4 regions of the Kitasatospora setae KM-6054 genome follow, and region 1 is predicted to be linked to each of the others. Evidence: riboswitches for the same ligand, from Rfam matches in the RefSeq annotation. Region 1 holds a riboswitch; each other region holds the start of a gene.
The links. A riboswitch is a leader RNA that binds a small molecule or an ion and turns the genes downstream of it on or off. The one in region 1 is predicted to bind cyclic di-AMP.
Positions count from the first base shown of each region.

Region 1 (3,520 bases):
CACCTTGCCGCCCCAGCCCTTGGCGTCCGACCAGTTCCGGCCGCTCCGGTCGACCGGCGGCGGCTGCGGCGCGGACGGGTCGGGGCTCGCCGAGGCGGGCGGCGGGCCGCCGGTGCCGTGCTGGTGCCCGCCCGCGGGCGTGCTGCCGCCGGGCGGGGCCGGCCGGGCCGAGGTCTCGTCCGCGCCCGCCAGCGACTGCCGCAGCACCACTCCCCCGCCGAGCGCCGCCACCGTCCCGACCGCCAGCCAGGTCAGCATCCTGCGCCGCCCCACCAGCGGCCGCCGGTGCCGGTGCCGGACGGCCGGGGTCTGCTCGCTGTTCCGCTGCTCTTCCACCTCGGCCGCCCTCCCGGGGCCCGCAACCCTGAGTCGTCGGGGGCAGCTTAGGCACGGCCGCCACCCGGACACGTCATGTTCCGGACGGGGTAAGCATCCTGGCGTAGCACCTCCGGACGCCCGTTCGGGAACGTTCGATTCCGCCCGGGCGTATCACCTGATTGACCGTCAACTCACCTTCCCCGCAGAGGAACGGACCGGCCATGGCGAAGACGCCCACCCCCGAGGAGCGCCACCGGTTCGCCTCGACGCGTGCGCAGCAGGGCGGCTTCACCGCGATCCGCTCGCTGGCCCGGTTCGGCGTGGACCCGGTCCTGGCCGCCGACTACGGCCGCCCGCCCGGCTTCGGCACGGCGGTGGAGGCGATCGCCGAGATCGCCGAGACGCACCACCTGCTCACCCTCGCCTCGGCGCACCGGCGCGACTGGCCGCCCACCCTGCCGGAGCGCTTCGCCTGGCGGCACGCGGGCCCGCTGGGCCGGTGCTGGCTCTCCTCCTGCGCCACCGACTACGGCTGGCCGCCCACCGCGGAGCTCCCGCCGCCCGGGCGGGGCGGGGCGGCCGAGTCGGCGGCCGTGCGGGAGCTGGAGGTGCTCCGGCGGGCGGGCGCCGCCGCGCTCGACTCCGGTCGGCGCGCCCTGTTCCCCGTCCCGCTCCGGCCGCTGCGCACCCTGCACGCCGTCGCCGCGGCCGGCATGGCGGAGGTGTACCGGCTGGCCCGCCGGGGCCTGCCGCTGCCCGCCGAGGGGAGCGGCTTCGCCCACCTGGACGCGGAGCCGCCGGGCCCGTGGGCGCGGATCGAGGCCATCACGGACACCTGCCACCGGCTGCACGCGCCCGCCGACCTCCCGCCCGGCCTGCGCGGGCCGCTGGCGGCGCTCAGCCTGCGGTACGCCGCCCGGGAGGCCCGGTCCGCGGCCGGGGGCGAGTGGCTGAGCGCGGCGCGGTCGCGGAAGGACGCTTCCCGACCGGAATTCTGACGGCCCGTCCGGAAAAAGGAATTCGGCCGGACCGCGAGAACCCGCCGCCCCGCCCCGGGGTCGACTCCGCTCCGGCCCCCCTGGAAATAACGCCATCAAATGGACAATTCACCGGCGTGCCGTCCGACCAGAGGGGCATCAACGACTCATATGGCAACCAAAGCCCTTTAACACCCAAAACGGTCACAAGATCCACCTTTTCCTGACGCTCCCGCAGCCCCCGCCAGCGGCAACGGAGTTCCGCCCGGAATTCTTGATCACCTTTTCCGGGGCCCGGAAAACCTTTCCCGGATATTTGCCATTCGCCCTTGAGTCCGCTTAATCTCCTGCCCACGTTCGTGGACACACGGACCCAGCCCACCCGGAACGCCGAGTCCTGCCGCCGGGTGGGTCGGCTCATGCACAACGCACCACGGCAGGGGCGGGGGAACCAGGTAAGTCGCCCCGGGCGGTCGCAGGACCGCACGGGGCTTGGGGTGAAGCCGGGCGCACCGCGAGGTGTGCTCGGCCGGGCGACTCCGGCCCGAATCCGACAGCTCACCTCGCAGGCGTGGGAGAGGAACGCTCCTTCATGCTGCCCATCAGCTCCAAGAACGCCCGCCGCCTGATCGCCACCACCGGCGTCGTCGGCATCGGCCTCACGATTCCCTGCCTGACCGCCGGTTCCGCCTCCGCGGCCACCGTCGCCACCTGGGACAAGGTCGCCCAGTGCGAGTCCAGCGGCAACTGGTCGATCAACACCGGCAACGGCTTCTACGGCGGCCTGCAGTTCACCGCCTCCACCTGGGCCGAGTTCGGCGGCACCGCGTACGCCTCGCGCGCCGACCTCGCCACCAAGGAGCAGCAGATCGCCACCGCCGAGAAGGTGCTGGCCGTCCAGGGCCCCGGCGCCTGGCCCGTCTGCTCCGTCCAGGCCGGCCTGACCAAGGGCGGCGCGGCCCCCCAGGTCGACACCTCCGGCTCGTCCGGCAACTCGTCGTCCTCGTCCTCGTCGTCGTCCTCGAACTCGACCGGCTCCACCCAGTCGCCGTCGCCGTCGCAGTCGCAGTCCGGCGGCACGGACAAGTCCCAGCACTCCTGGTCGCAGTCCCGCCACCAGAACCAGTCCCAGCCCCAGGCCCAGGCGCAGCCCCAGGCCGAGCAGAGCACCCCGGCCGCGACCGACCAGTCGGCCGGCACCTACACCGTGGTGGCGGGCGACTGGCTGTCCGCGATCGCGCAGAGCCAGCACGTGGACGGCGGCTGGCAGAAGCTGTACGACCTGAACCGCTCGGTCCTCACCGAGGGCCCGGACATGATCTACCCGGGTCAGCAGCTCGCCCTGGGCGGCACCGCGACCGCGACCGCGCAGCCGCAGCAGTCCGCCCCGGCCACCAAGTCGTCGAACGGCTCCTCCTACCAGGGCTCGTCCTGGAAGAGCGGCCGCACCGGCGGCAAGGCCGGCGCCTCCACGGCGACCACCGCGGCCAAGAGCGCCACCGGCACCGCCACCACCGCCACCACCGAGGCCAAGACCGCCACCGCCACCACCGCCGTCAAGGCGACCGGTTCCAAGGCCGCGGCGATCGACTTCGCGCTGTCCAAGCTCGGCCAGGCGTACGTCTACGGCGGCACCGGCAACGGCGGCTGGGACTGCTCGGGCCTGACCCAGGCCGCGTTCCGCCAGGCGGGCATCAGCCTGCCGCGGGTCGCCGCCGACCAGGCCGACTACGCGACCCGGGTGTCGCTGGACAGCCTGCAGCCGGGCGACCTGCTGTTCTGGTCGAGCAACGGCGCCAACTCGGGCGTCTACCACGTCGCGCTGTACGTGGGCGACGGCAAGTACGTCGAGGCCGCGAACCCGCGCTCCGGCGTCCGCACCGAGACCGTCGCGAACTGGGCCCCGGACTTCGCGGGCCGCGTCTGATCCGCGAGCGGTGGAGCACCGCTGCCCCCGGAGACCCTGGTCGGCTCCGGGGGCAGCGGCCTATTCTCGGCCGGGACCGATCGACTGGACGAACCCGGGAGCCGGAACCATGGCGAAAGTGACCGTCACGCTGGACGCGGACCTGGCGCTGGAGGCGATGCTGCGCCTCGGCGCGACCAATCCGCAGGACGCGGTGGAGCTGATCGTGCGCGACTACCTGGCGACCGACCGCCGCACCGAGGCCCGCACCGGCGGCCCGCGCGACGCGGACCGCCTGCAGGCCCCGGCGCCGCCCGCC
Region 1 is NC_016109.1:1,907,842-1,911,361, forward strand. Features, by position in the region: gene KSE_RS08410 (G8 domain-containing protein) at 1-336, opposite strand, end outside; gene KSE_RS08415 (hypothetical protein) at 540-1,316, shown strand; cyclic di-AMP (ydaO/yuaA leader) riboswitch at 1,713-1,882, shown strand; gene KSE_RS45705 (transglycosylase family protein) at 1,888-3,222, shown strand; gene KSE_RS08425 (hypothetical protein) at 3,332-3,520, shown strand, end outside.

Region 2 (3,520 bases), 1.4 Mb from region 1:
ACGCCGGACGGGACCGCGAGCGGAACGGCCGGCGGAACGGCCCCGGCGGCGGGGGCGACGAAGGGCGGCGGGGCGGACGGCAGCATCACGGTGGCCTTCGCCGGGGACGTCCACTTCGAGGGACGCACCGCCTCCCGGCTCGGCGCGTCCAAGACCGAAACCGCGCTCGGCCCGATCGCCGCGACGCTGTCCGCCGCCGACCTCTCGGTGCTCAACCTGGAGACCGCGATCACCAGCCGCGGCAAGGCCGAGGCCAAGACCTACACCTTCCGCACCACCCCCAAGGCGCTCGACGCGCTCAAGGACGCCGGCGTCGACGTGGTCTCCCAGGCCAACAACCACGCCGTCGACTTCGGCCCCGACGGCCTCGCCGACACCCTCGCCGCGAAGGCCGCCTCCCCGATACCCGTGGTCGGCATCGGCAAGGACGCCGCCGAGGCGTACGCCCCGTACGTCACCACGGTGCGCGGCGTGAAGGTCGCCGTGCTGGGAGCCAGCCAGGTCAACGAGATCACCAACCAGAAGTGGCGGGCCGGCGCGCACAAGCCCGGCATCGCCTCCGCCCTCGACGAGCCCGCGCTGCTGCGCGCCGTCACCGCGGCGAAGGCCCAGGCGCCCGTGGTCCTGGTCTACCTGCACTGGGGCGACGAGGGGGTGGCCTGCCCGACCCGGGCGCAGACCTCGCTCGCCAAGAAGCTCGCCGACGCCGGAGCGACCGCCGTGGTCGGCACCCACGCCCACACCATGCTCGGCTCGGGCATGCTCGGGAAGACCTACGTCGCGTACGGCTTCGGCAACTTCCTCTGGTACGGCACCTCGAACTACGCCGCCTCCGACGAGACCGGCGTCACCACGCTCACCGTCACCGCCGACGGCCGGGTCACCGGCGAGGTCTTCACCCCCGCCCACATCGACGGCCGCGGCGTGCCCGTCCCGCAGAACGGGAACGCCGCGCGGACCGCCCAGCAGCGCCGCGACGGCCTGCGCGGCTGCACCGGGCTGGCCGCCGCCCCGAAGTGACGGCGGCCGGCCCGGGCCGGTGTCACTTCAGGTCCAGCACCTGGCCCGGGTGGATCAGGTCCGGGTTCCCGCCGACCACCTGCTGGTTCGACGCGTAGAGCTCGGACCAGCCGCCGTCCACCGCGTGGGTGCGGGCGATCGAGGCCAGGGTGTCGCCCGGGCCGACGGTGTACGGCTGCGCGGACCCGGCGGCCGGGCCTGCCGGGGTGGCGGCCGCAGCCGCGTCCGTGGGTGCGGCGGTGGAGGGGGCCGGGGTTGCGGGGGCGCTCGGCGTGGCCGTCGTTGCGGACGAGGCGGACGGGGTGGACGGGGTGGGCGAGGTCGGGGCGTCCGGGGTCGGGCTCACCGGGGCGGTGGGGAACAGGCCGCTGCCGTTTCCGCCGTTCCCGTTGTTGCCGTTTCCGTTGTTGCCCTCGGCGGGGGCGCCCGGGGTGGGCGTGGTGGTCGGGCCGGTGGGCACCAGCGGGGTGCCGGGGGAGGCCGGCGGGACGGTCGGCGTGGCCGAGGCGTCCGGGGCGGGCGTGGTCGGGGTGCCGGGAGCGGGGGTCGCCGAGTCGGTCGGGGCGGGCGGGGTGGGCGTGCTCGGCTGCGGCTGCGGGTGCGTCAACTGCAGGTAGCGCTCGTACAGGCTCTGGTGGCTGGTCCAGAACCAGGCGCCGTTCTTCTCGTACCAGTACACGTGCGCGACCGGGTCGTAGCCGGGCAGCCCGGAGAACACCGGTGCGGTGCTGCCGTCCGCCGGTGCGGTGCTGCCGTCCGGGGCCGCGTTGACCGCCGCGATGCCGCGGGCGCCGCGCAGCGAACCGGTCTCGCTCGCCGAGTCGTTGTCGTCGACGACGCCCGGCGCGCTGGCGGTGTTCAGGCCGGCGCCGTCCGCGCAGGCGGACCAGGGCGACGGGCCCTCGGTGGCCAGGATGCGCTCGGCGACGGCGATCTGCTGGCTGCGGGTGGCGCCGTCCGGCAGCGGGGCGTACTGGGTGCCGCCGTAGTCGGTCCAGCGCTGGGCGTTGATCTGCAGGCCGCCGTAGAGGCCGTTGCCCGCGTTGGAGCCCCAGTTCCCTCCGCTTTCGCACTCGGCGACCCGGTCCCAGACCGCGCTGGGCGCGGCGTGCGCGCCGCTCACGGTGAGCAGCGGCAGGGCGATGCCGAGGCCGGCCACACCGGCCGCCGCGATCGCGCGCTCGGCGGTCTTCTCCGCCTGGCTCTGCCGGCGATGACGTCCCGAACCCGTGAAGAGCATGCGAGATCCTCTCCGCACGCCTGCGAGGTGAGCTGTCGGGTTCGGACCGGGAGGGAGGCCCGGCCGCCGCACTCCGGTCGCCCGGCGCTGACGGCTTCACCCCTAGCCGTGGGGGACGGCAACAAACGTGGTTCCCCCGCCCCTGCCCAAGGGTTGTGGTGGTCGACCCGGCGACGCGGTGGACAGGGCTCGGCGTTGTCGCGCTGCGGGGCCCGGCGGTGCGGGCAGGGAGGAGCCTATTCACTCGAACGTGGCAATCACAAGCTCGTCGCGCCCGGATCACGCCTTCGTCACGCTGGTTGCCGCCTGGTGTGTGGGCGACCTGTTGACGATGTCTCGGGTGGTTGACCGAGTCGCCGGGCGGCGCCGTCGGTCGAGCCGTCCGGTCGTCCGGTCGTCCGGTCGGTTGGTCGGTCGATCGGCTGGAGAAGTGTGGCCGATCGGTGGGATTGGAACGGTCGCCTGCGGGGGAGAGAGGGGCCCCGGCGTGGGGCGGCGGATGGCTCGGGAGAGGCAAGTCGCCTGTAGGGGAGGCAAGTTGGGGCCAATACGGGCAATCTCCGTGTTGCGGATAAATGGCGCGACAGGGTGTCGACGGACTTCCTACGATCGCCCTGCTCGCTGTTCCCGCGGGCGTGTCACCGAGTCAGTGGAGGAGGTCCCGTGCGCGTGCTGGTTCCCGAAGTGCTCCGCACCGAGCGCCGGTTCGCCAGGCTGTTCGTCGGCCAGTCGTTGTCGGTCCTGGGCGACCGGGTGTCGTTCGTGGCGCTGCCCTTCGCGGTGCTGTCGATCAGCGACTCGGCCGCCGACGTCGGGCTGGTCGCGACGGCGGGCCTGCTCCCGCTGCTGGTGTTCACACTCGTCGGCGGCGTCTGGGCGGACCGCCTGCCCAGGCAGCGGATCATGCTGGCCTCCGACCTGGTGCGGTGCGCTGTCCAGGCGGCCATCGCGGTGCTGCTGCTCACCGGCACCGCCCGGGTCGGGCTGCTCGCTCTGCTGGCGGCGGTGTTCGGTGTCGCGGACGCGTTCTTCCTGCCGGCCTCCACCGGCCTGCTGCTCCTGCTCGTCCCCGCCGACCGACTGCGCGAGGCGAACGCCCTGCGCGGCTTCGTGCAGTCGGCGAGCCTGGTGGTCGGTCCGGCGCTGGCCAGCGTACTGATCGCACTGGCCGGCCCGGGCGGCGCGCTGGCGCTCGACGCGGTGAGCTTCGCGGCCAGCGCCGCCGTACTGGCCCGCCTGGGCGCGGTCGGTGCAGTGGGC
Region 2 is NC_016109.1:462,688-466,207, reverse strand. Features, by position in the region: gene KSE_RS01935 (CapA family protein) at 1-1,020, shown strand, start outside; gene KSE_RS45570 (LysM peptidoglycan-binding domain-containing protein) at 1,043-2,260, opposite strand; cyclic di-AMP (ydaO/yuaA leader) riboswitch at 2,264-2,431, opposite strand; gene KSE_RS01925 (MFS transporter) at 2,930-3,520, shown strand, end outside.
Region 2: another riboswitch for cyclic di-AMP. It lies ahead of KSE_RS45570 (LysM peptidoglycan-binding domain-containing protein); the one in region 1 lies ahead of KSE_RS45705 (transglycosylase family protein).

Region 3 (3,520 bases), 1.0 Mb from region 1:
GGAGGCGGGAACGGGAAGAGCGGGGACGGGCGCGGGCCGCGACGACGGCGACGGCGACGCCGCAACGACAACAGGGCCCCGCCCACCGACGAGACCCTGCCGCACACGGTCGGGGTGACCGGATTCGAACCGACGGCCTTCCGCTCCCAAAGCGGACGCGCTACCAACCTGCGCCACACCCCGTGGTGCCGAGCAGAAGAGTACACGCCGACCCGCCCCCGACCGGGGCGATATCGACGAGCCGACGAGGCGGAAGGAGTGTGCAATCCACCGACCCGACCAGGTACGCTAGGCCAGTCCTCACCGCCTCCGGGGCGGTGCCGGGCGTTCCCCTGCGGGTGTAGCTCAATGGTAGAGCCCCAGTCTTCCAAACTGGTCACGCGAGTTCGATTCTCGTCACCCGCTCCACGAGGCCGACGGCCCCGACCACCCAGGTGGTCGGGGCCGTTCGCCGTTCCGCAGCCGGGCCGGAGCCGTTCCGGGGCCGGGCGCCCCGGCGAAGCCCGGAGGCCCCGCGCGGTGGTTCTCGCGCGGGGCCTCCGGGGAGTGGTGCCGGGGATCAGACGTTGACGCCGTGGGCGGCCAGGTAGGCGACCGGGTCGATGTCGGAGCCGTAGTCCGGGGTGGTGCGGATCTCGAAGTGCAGGTGCGGGCCGGTCACGTTGCCGGTGGCACCGGAGAGGCCGATCTGCTGGCCCGCGGTCACGGCCTGGCCGGCCGAGACCGAGATCGAGGACAGGTGCGCGTACTGGGCGTACTTGCCGTCGGCCAGCTTGATGACGACCTGGTTGCCGTAGGCGCCGCCGTTGCCGGCCGAGACCACGGTGCCGCCGGCGATCGCCTTCAGGCTGGTGCCGGTGGAGACCGGGAAGTCGATGCCGGTGTGGTAGCCGCTGGACCAGTTGGAGCCCGCCACCTTGTAGCCGGTGGTGACGCTGCCCGGCGCCGGGGCGACGTAGCCGGAGGAGGCGGTCGCGGCGGACGACGAGGACGAGGCCGCGGAGGACGACGACGAGGTCGACTTCTGGGTCTGGGTCTGGGTCTTCGTCTGGGTCTTCGTCTGGGTCTGGACCTGGGTCTGGGTCTTCGTCTGGGCCTGGGTCTTCGCGGCGGTGCCGGTCGAGGTCTTCGGCGCGGCCGCGGCGGCGGTGTCCGAGGAGGTGGACGCGGGCGCGGACGCGGCGGCGGCCTGGCCGCCGAGGGTCAGCTGCTGGCCCGGGCGGATCAGGTCCGGGTTGCCGCCGATGACCGAGCGGTTGTCCTGGTAGAGCTTCTCCCAGCCGCCGTCCACGTTCTTCGCGGTGGCGATCTTGGAGAGGGTGTCGCCGGAGACGACCCGGTAGGTCTGGTCGGCGGCCGGGGCGGCGCTGGAGGCGCTGTCCGCGGCGGTGTCGGCGACCGGGGTCGCGTCGACGGAGACGTTGGCCCACGAGCGGCCGCCGTCCTGGTGGTCGGCGGTGCCGTGCGCGGAGGCGGCAGTGGCCGGGAGGCCGATCGCGGCGCCGGCCACGCCGGTGGCGATGGCGATGCGGACGACGGTGGCCAGGCGCGGCTTGCGGTGCTTGCCCTGAGCGGACATGAAGCTGTTCCTCTCCGACGCCTGCGAGGTGAGCTGTCGGGTTCGGGCGAGAGTTGCCCGGCCGCGTCTCCGCGGCTTCACCCCGAGCCGTTCCCGTGCGTTCCGGGCCCGGCGTACTACCTGTGGTTCCCCCGCTCCTGCCGTGGCGTGGTGTTCTGGTCGGCACCGAGCGACGGCAGGACTAGGCGTTCCGCTCGGTGGCCCACCCGGCCGATGTCCGGGCTGCGGAGGAAGCAAAACCCACGGCTCGCGGAGCTGGCAAGCGCCGAAAAGCCCCGTTCCCGGACCCGGGAGGGGGCTGACGGTCCGCCAGGTCACGCTCCGCCGTCGGCAGGCCGCGCTGCGCGTACGGGATCATGACGGTGCGCCCACGAACGGCGTACAGCGGGCGACTTCGGTCACCGTGCGCGTTCGGGCGCCGACCAGGCGTGACGGGGCGGGTGACCCTGGTCACCCGCGGACGGGACTTCGGGACGGGGCAGGAGGTCCCGCGGCCGTCCGGGAGGGGTCTCGGGGGGGTCAGCCGGCGATGCCCGCGATCGCCTTGGAGACCGACTGGAGGAACTGCTGGATCGGCCCGGCCATCGTCGACTGGCTGAGCATGAAGCCGAACAGCGCGGCGATGACCGCGTGCCCGCCCTTCAGCTGCTTGTTGCGGATGAAGATGAAGACGATGATGCCGAACAGGACAAGGGCGGAGACGGAGAAGGCCACGGGGACTCACTTCCTCGATTCGTGGCGGGGATTCGGGTCGGAACCGGCGATGGTTCCAGGCGGAAACCGGCCCCTGCCCCCCGTGTCCCCACCACTCCATCCGGACTCAGTGTGGTCGCTCGTGCGGAGTGCGTAAAGGACTTGCCCCGTCACCGGGGGCCCCAACCCGCGTACTGGGACTGATTTTCGCCGTCCGCGACGATAGCGGACGGGTCCTGACGGAGCGTCGGCGGGAGGCCGTCCGCGGGGCCCGCGGGGGCAAACCGGCAGGCAGCCGGGCCGTGGCCCACGGGGCGGGTGGGGCAACGGAATTGGCCGAAGATCAACGTTCGGGTTTGACACTCCGTGGGCACCCCGTGCCGGGCGATTCCACACCGGTCCACCACAGTTGGCGCACGGCCGGACGGAGCGGGTACGGGGCGGGTACGGAGAGCGTACGGGGAGCGTCCGGACGGCGCGCGGCCGGGGTTCAGCGGCGCCAGACCAGCAGCACGGCGCGGTCGTCGTTGACGTGCTTGGCGACGCTGTCGATCAGCCGGACCGCGGCGCCGGAGCGGCCGCTCACCGGGGTGGTGGCGACCAGCCGGTCGGCCTCGCCCATCAGCCGGTCCATGCCCTCGCCGAGGTCGCGGCCGGGGATCTCGACCATGCCGTCGGTGCACAGCATCAGCAGGTCGCCGGGGCCCAGGACGCCGCGCACGCCCTCGAACTTGGCGCCGTCGTAGACACCGAGCAGCGGGCCCTCGGCCTCCTTGACCTCCCAGCGGCCGGCCCCGGCCAGCCGGTGCATGCCGGGCAGGTGGCCGGCCGAGAGGAGTTCGTACTCGCCAGTGTCCAGGTCGATGACCAGGTGGACGGCGGTGGCGAAGCCCTCGGCCCAGTCCTGGCGCAGCAGGTAGCCGTTGGCGGCGGGCAGGAAGTCGTGGGCGGGCAGCGAGCCGAGCAGTCCGCCGAAGGCGCCGGAGAGCAGCAGGGCGCGGCTGCCCGCGTCCATGCCCTTGCCGGAGACGTCGGCGAGCACGGTCTCCAGCACCCGGCCGCCGGGGCCGGTGCGGGCGGCGACCATGAAGTCGCCGGAGAAGGACTGGCCGCCGGCCGGGCGGAGCGCGGTGTCGGTGTGCCAGCCGTCGGGCAGCTGCGGGAACCGGCCCTGGACCCGGATCCGTTCGCGCAGGTCGAACAGCATGGTGGAGCCGCCGCGCCAGGGCACGCCGATCCGACGGCGGA
Region 3 is NC_016109.1:2,932,305-2,935,824, forward strand. Features, by position in the region: tRNA gene KSE_RS12910 (tRNA-Pro) at 110-183, opposite strand; tRNA gene KSE_RS12915 (tRNA-Gly) at 335-408, shown strand; gene KSE_RS12920 (M23 family metallopeptidase) at 560-1,579, opposite strand; cyclic di-AMP (ydaO/yuaA leader) riboswitch at 1,585-1,737, opposite strand; gene KSE_RS12925 (hypothetical protein) at 2,099-2,293, opposite strand; gene KSE_RS12930 (PP2C family protein-serine/threonine phosphatase) at 2,763-3,520, opposite strand, start outside.
Region 3: another riboswitch for cyclic di-AMP. It lies ahead of KSE_RS12920 (M23 family metallopeptidase); the one in region 1 lies ahead of KSE_RS45705 (transglycosylase family protein).

Region 4 (3,520 bases), 3.3 Mb from region 1:
GCCCACTGTGGTTATCGGAGGATCGTAGGCACGCCCCGACGCTCCGCAACAGGGAATACCCACCAGGTGACCAGACTCACGCGACGGCGCTTCCCGATACGGTCAAGACATGCCCGATCAGCCCCGCGCCGCCCATCCGCAACTCTTCACCTGGGAGTTCGCGGCCGACCCCTACCCGGCGTACGCCTGGCTGCGCGAGCACGCCCCGGTGCACCGCACCACCCTGCCGAGCGGGGTCGACGCCTGGCTGGTCACCCGCTACGCGGACGCCCGGCAGGCGCTGGCGGACGCCCGGCTGTCGAAGAACCCGGCGCACCACAGCGAGCAGGCCCACCGCAGCGGACGGGTCGGCATCCCGGGCGAGCGGCAGGCCGACCTGATGACCCACCTGCTGAACATCGACCCGCCCGACCACACCCGGCTGCGCCGGCTGGTCTCCAAGGCGTTCACCCCGCGCCGGGTGGCCGAGTTCGAACCGCGGGTGCGGGAGATCACCGACCGGCTGATCGACTCCTTCGCCGGCCGCGGCGAGGCCGACCTGATCCACGAGTTCGCCTTCCCGCTGCCCATCTACGCGATCTGCGACCTGCTCGGCGTCCCGCCCGAGGACCAGGACGACCTGCGCGACTGGGCCGGGATGATGATCCGTCACACGGGCGGGAAGCGGGGAGGGGTGGGCCGCGCCGTCAAGCAGATCCGCGGCTACCTGGCCGACCTGATCCACCGCAAGCGGGCCGACCTCGGCGACGACCTGATCTCCGGCCTGATCCGGGCCGGCGACCACGGTGAGCACCTCACCGAGAACGAGGCCGCGGCGATGGCCTTCATCTTGCTTTTCGCCGGGTTCGAGACCACCATCAACCTCATCGGCAACGGCATGTACGCGCTGCTGCGGAACCCGGACCAGCGCGCGCTGCTCCAGGGGTCGCTGGCCCGCGGCGAGTCCGGCCTGCTGGCCACCGGCGTCGAGGAACTGCTGCGCTACGACGGCCCGGTGGAGCTGGCGACCTGGCGCTTCGCCACCGCCCCGCTGACCATCGGCGGGGTGGACATCCCGGTCGGCGACCCGGTGCTGGTGGTGCTCGCCGCGGCCGACCGCGACCCGGCCCGGTTCGCCGCCGAGAACACCCTCGACCTGGCCCGCGCCGACAACCCGCACCTCGGTTTCGGTCACGGCATCCACTACTGCATCGGCGCCCCGCTGGCCCGGCTTGAGGGGCAGTACGCGATCGGCAGCCTACTGACCAGGCTTCCGGACGTTCGGCTGGCGGCCGATCCGGCCGGACTGCGCTGGCGGGGCGGGCTGATCATGCGCGGTCTGCGCGACCTCCCGATCTCCTTCACGCCCCGCTGACGCCGTTTCAACCCACCCGACACGCCGTACGACCGGGTCGACGACGCGCCGGGGCGGGGGCGCGCGTCGCACGCCTGCTCGGGAGAAATCAGGACATAAGCGGATCGTTCGTATACCCGAATCGAAGATCCGTAATTTCGGCGTGATCATGGTGATATGAGCTTGTGATTGCTCGTCAGCTTTGCCTACTCTCCGACATGCCCGCAGCTGCCGGGCCCCGACCGCGGTACGCCGAGTCCTGTCCGCCGCGTCCTCGGGCCATCGACCAGGTACCGGACAGGAGCGGGGGAACCAGTGTGAACGCCGTCGTCCCAACGGCTTGGGGTGAAGCCGCCGAGGAGCGGGCGCAACCGCGTCCGAACCGTCCGGCGGCCGGGCCAGCCTCCCGGTCCGAACCCGACAGCTCACCTCGCAGGCGTGCGGAGAGGAAGTCCCGTGCTGTTCTCCAACGCTGCCCGTCACCGCCGTAGTACCAAGGCCGAGAAGGTCATCGCCGCCGCCGGCGTGGCCTCGGTCGGCCTGGCCCTGCCCCTGCTCGCCGCCACCGGAGCGGCAGCCGCACCCGTCGACACCTGGGACCGCGTCGCCCAGTGCGAGAGCGGCGGCAACTGGAACACCAACACCGGGAACGGTTTCTACGGCGGCCTGCAGTTCACCTCCTCCACCTGGCGCGCCTACGGCGGCGCCCAGTACGCGGCCCGCGCCGACCAGGCCAGCCGCGCCCAGCAGATCGCGGTGGCCGAGCGGGTGCTCGCCGGCCAGGGCCCCGGCGCCTGGCCGGTCTGCTCCAAGCGGGCCGGACTCGCCAAGGGCGGCGCGCCCGCCGACGTCTCCGACGACGCCGCCTCGCGCTCCGGCGAGCGCACCCCCGCACCGCAGCCGCCGAAGGGCCAGCCGCCGACGAAGCCGGCCAAGCCCGGCGGCAAGCCCACCGCCACGCCCACCCGGCCCGCCGAGCAGCCGCGCTCCACCGACTCCCAGCCCGCCGCCGCCCCGCAGGCCGCCCCGCAGGACGCCACCGCCGGCGGCTACACCGTCCGGGAGGGCGACACGCTCTCCGGCATCGCCGTCGCCCGGCAGGTGGCCGGCGGCTGGGAGCGGATCTACCGGGACAACCACCAGCTGATCGGCGCCGACCCGGACCTGATCGTCCCCGGCCAGGTGCTCGCGCTCTGACCCCGCGGGGCGCCGGATCCCGGCATCCGGGACGCGCACGGCCGGCGGCCTGACGAGGCCCCGCCGCCGCCCTGACGAGGGCCGCGTCCCCTGACACCCCGTCCGCCCCCGGCACGCGCGGCGCGGTTCGCGCCGCCGGGAGCGGTGCGGCGGCCGTCAAACAGGTGAACTACCGGGGGGTAGTCCGGCCACACCGTGAGACGGGGCCCGGCCGAGAGTGGCCCAGCGGCGGTGTACGGCTAGGCTCTGGTCGTAACGACCACACATCCGCTTCCGCTAGGAGATGCCTCGTGCCGTCCATTGATGTCGTCGTAGCCCGTGAGATCCTCGACTCCCGCGGCAACCCCACGGTCGAGGTCGAGGTCGGTCTCGACGACGGCAGCACCGGTCGCGCGGCCGTCCCGTCGGGTGCCTCCACCGGCGCCTTCGAGGCCCTGGAGCTCCGCGACGGTGACAAGAACCGCTACTTCGGCAAGGGCGTCGAGAAGGCCGTCCTCGCCGTGATCGAGCAGATCGGCCCCGAGCTGGTCGGCTACGACGCCACCGAGCAGCGCCTCATCGACCAGGCCATGCTCGACCTGGACGCCACCCCGGACAAGTCCTCGCTCGGCGCCAACGCCATCCTCGGCGTCTCGCTCGCCGTGGCGCACGCCGCCTCCGAGGCCAGCGACCTGCCGCTGTTCCGCTACCTGGGCGGCCCGAACGCCCACGTGCTGCCCGTCCCGATGATGAACATCCTCAACGGCGGCTCGCACGCGGACTCCAACGTCGACATCCAGGAGTTCATGATCGCCCCGATCGGCGCGGAGTCCTTCTCCGAGGCCGTCCGCTGGGGCGTCGAGGTCTACCACACGCTCAAGGGCGTGCTGAAGGAGCGCGGCCTCTCCACCGGCCTGGGCGACGAGGGCGGCTTCGCCCCGAACCTGGACTCCAACCGGGAGGCCCTGGACCTCATCACCGAGGCCATCAAGAAGGCCGGCTACACCCCGG
Region 4 is NC_016109.1:5,176,429-5,179,948, forward strand. Features, by position in the region: gene KSE_RS23050 (cytochrome P450 family protein) at 110-1,354, shown strand; cyclic di-AMP (ydaO/yuaA leader) riboswitch at 1,589-1,786, shown strand; gene KSE_RS45900 (LysM peptidoglycan-binding domain-containing protein) at 1,790-2,530, shown strand; gene eno (phosphopyruvate hydratase) at 2,821-3,520, shown strand, end outside.
Region 4: another riboswitch for cyclic di-AMP. It lies ahead of KSE_RS45900 (LysM peptidoglycan-binding domain-containing protein); the one in region 1 lies ahead of KSE_RS45705 (transglycosylase family protein).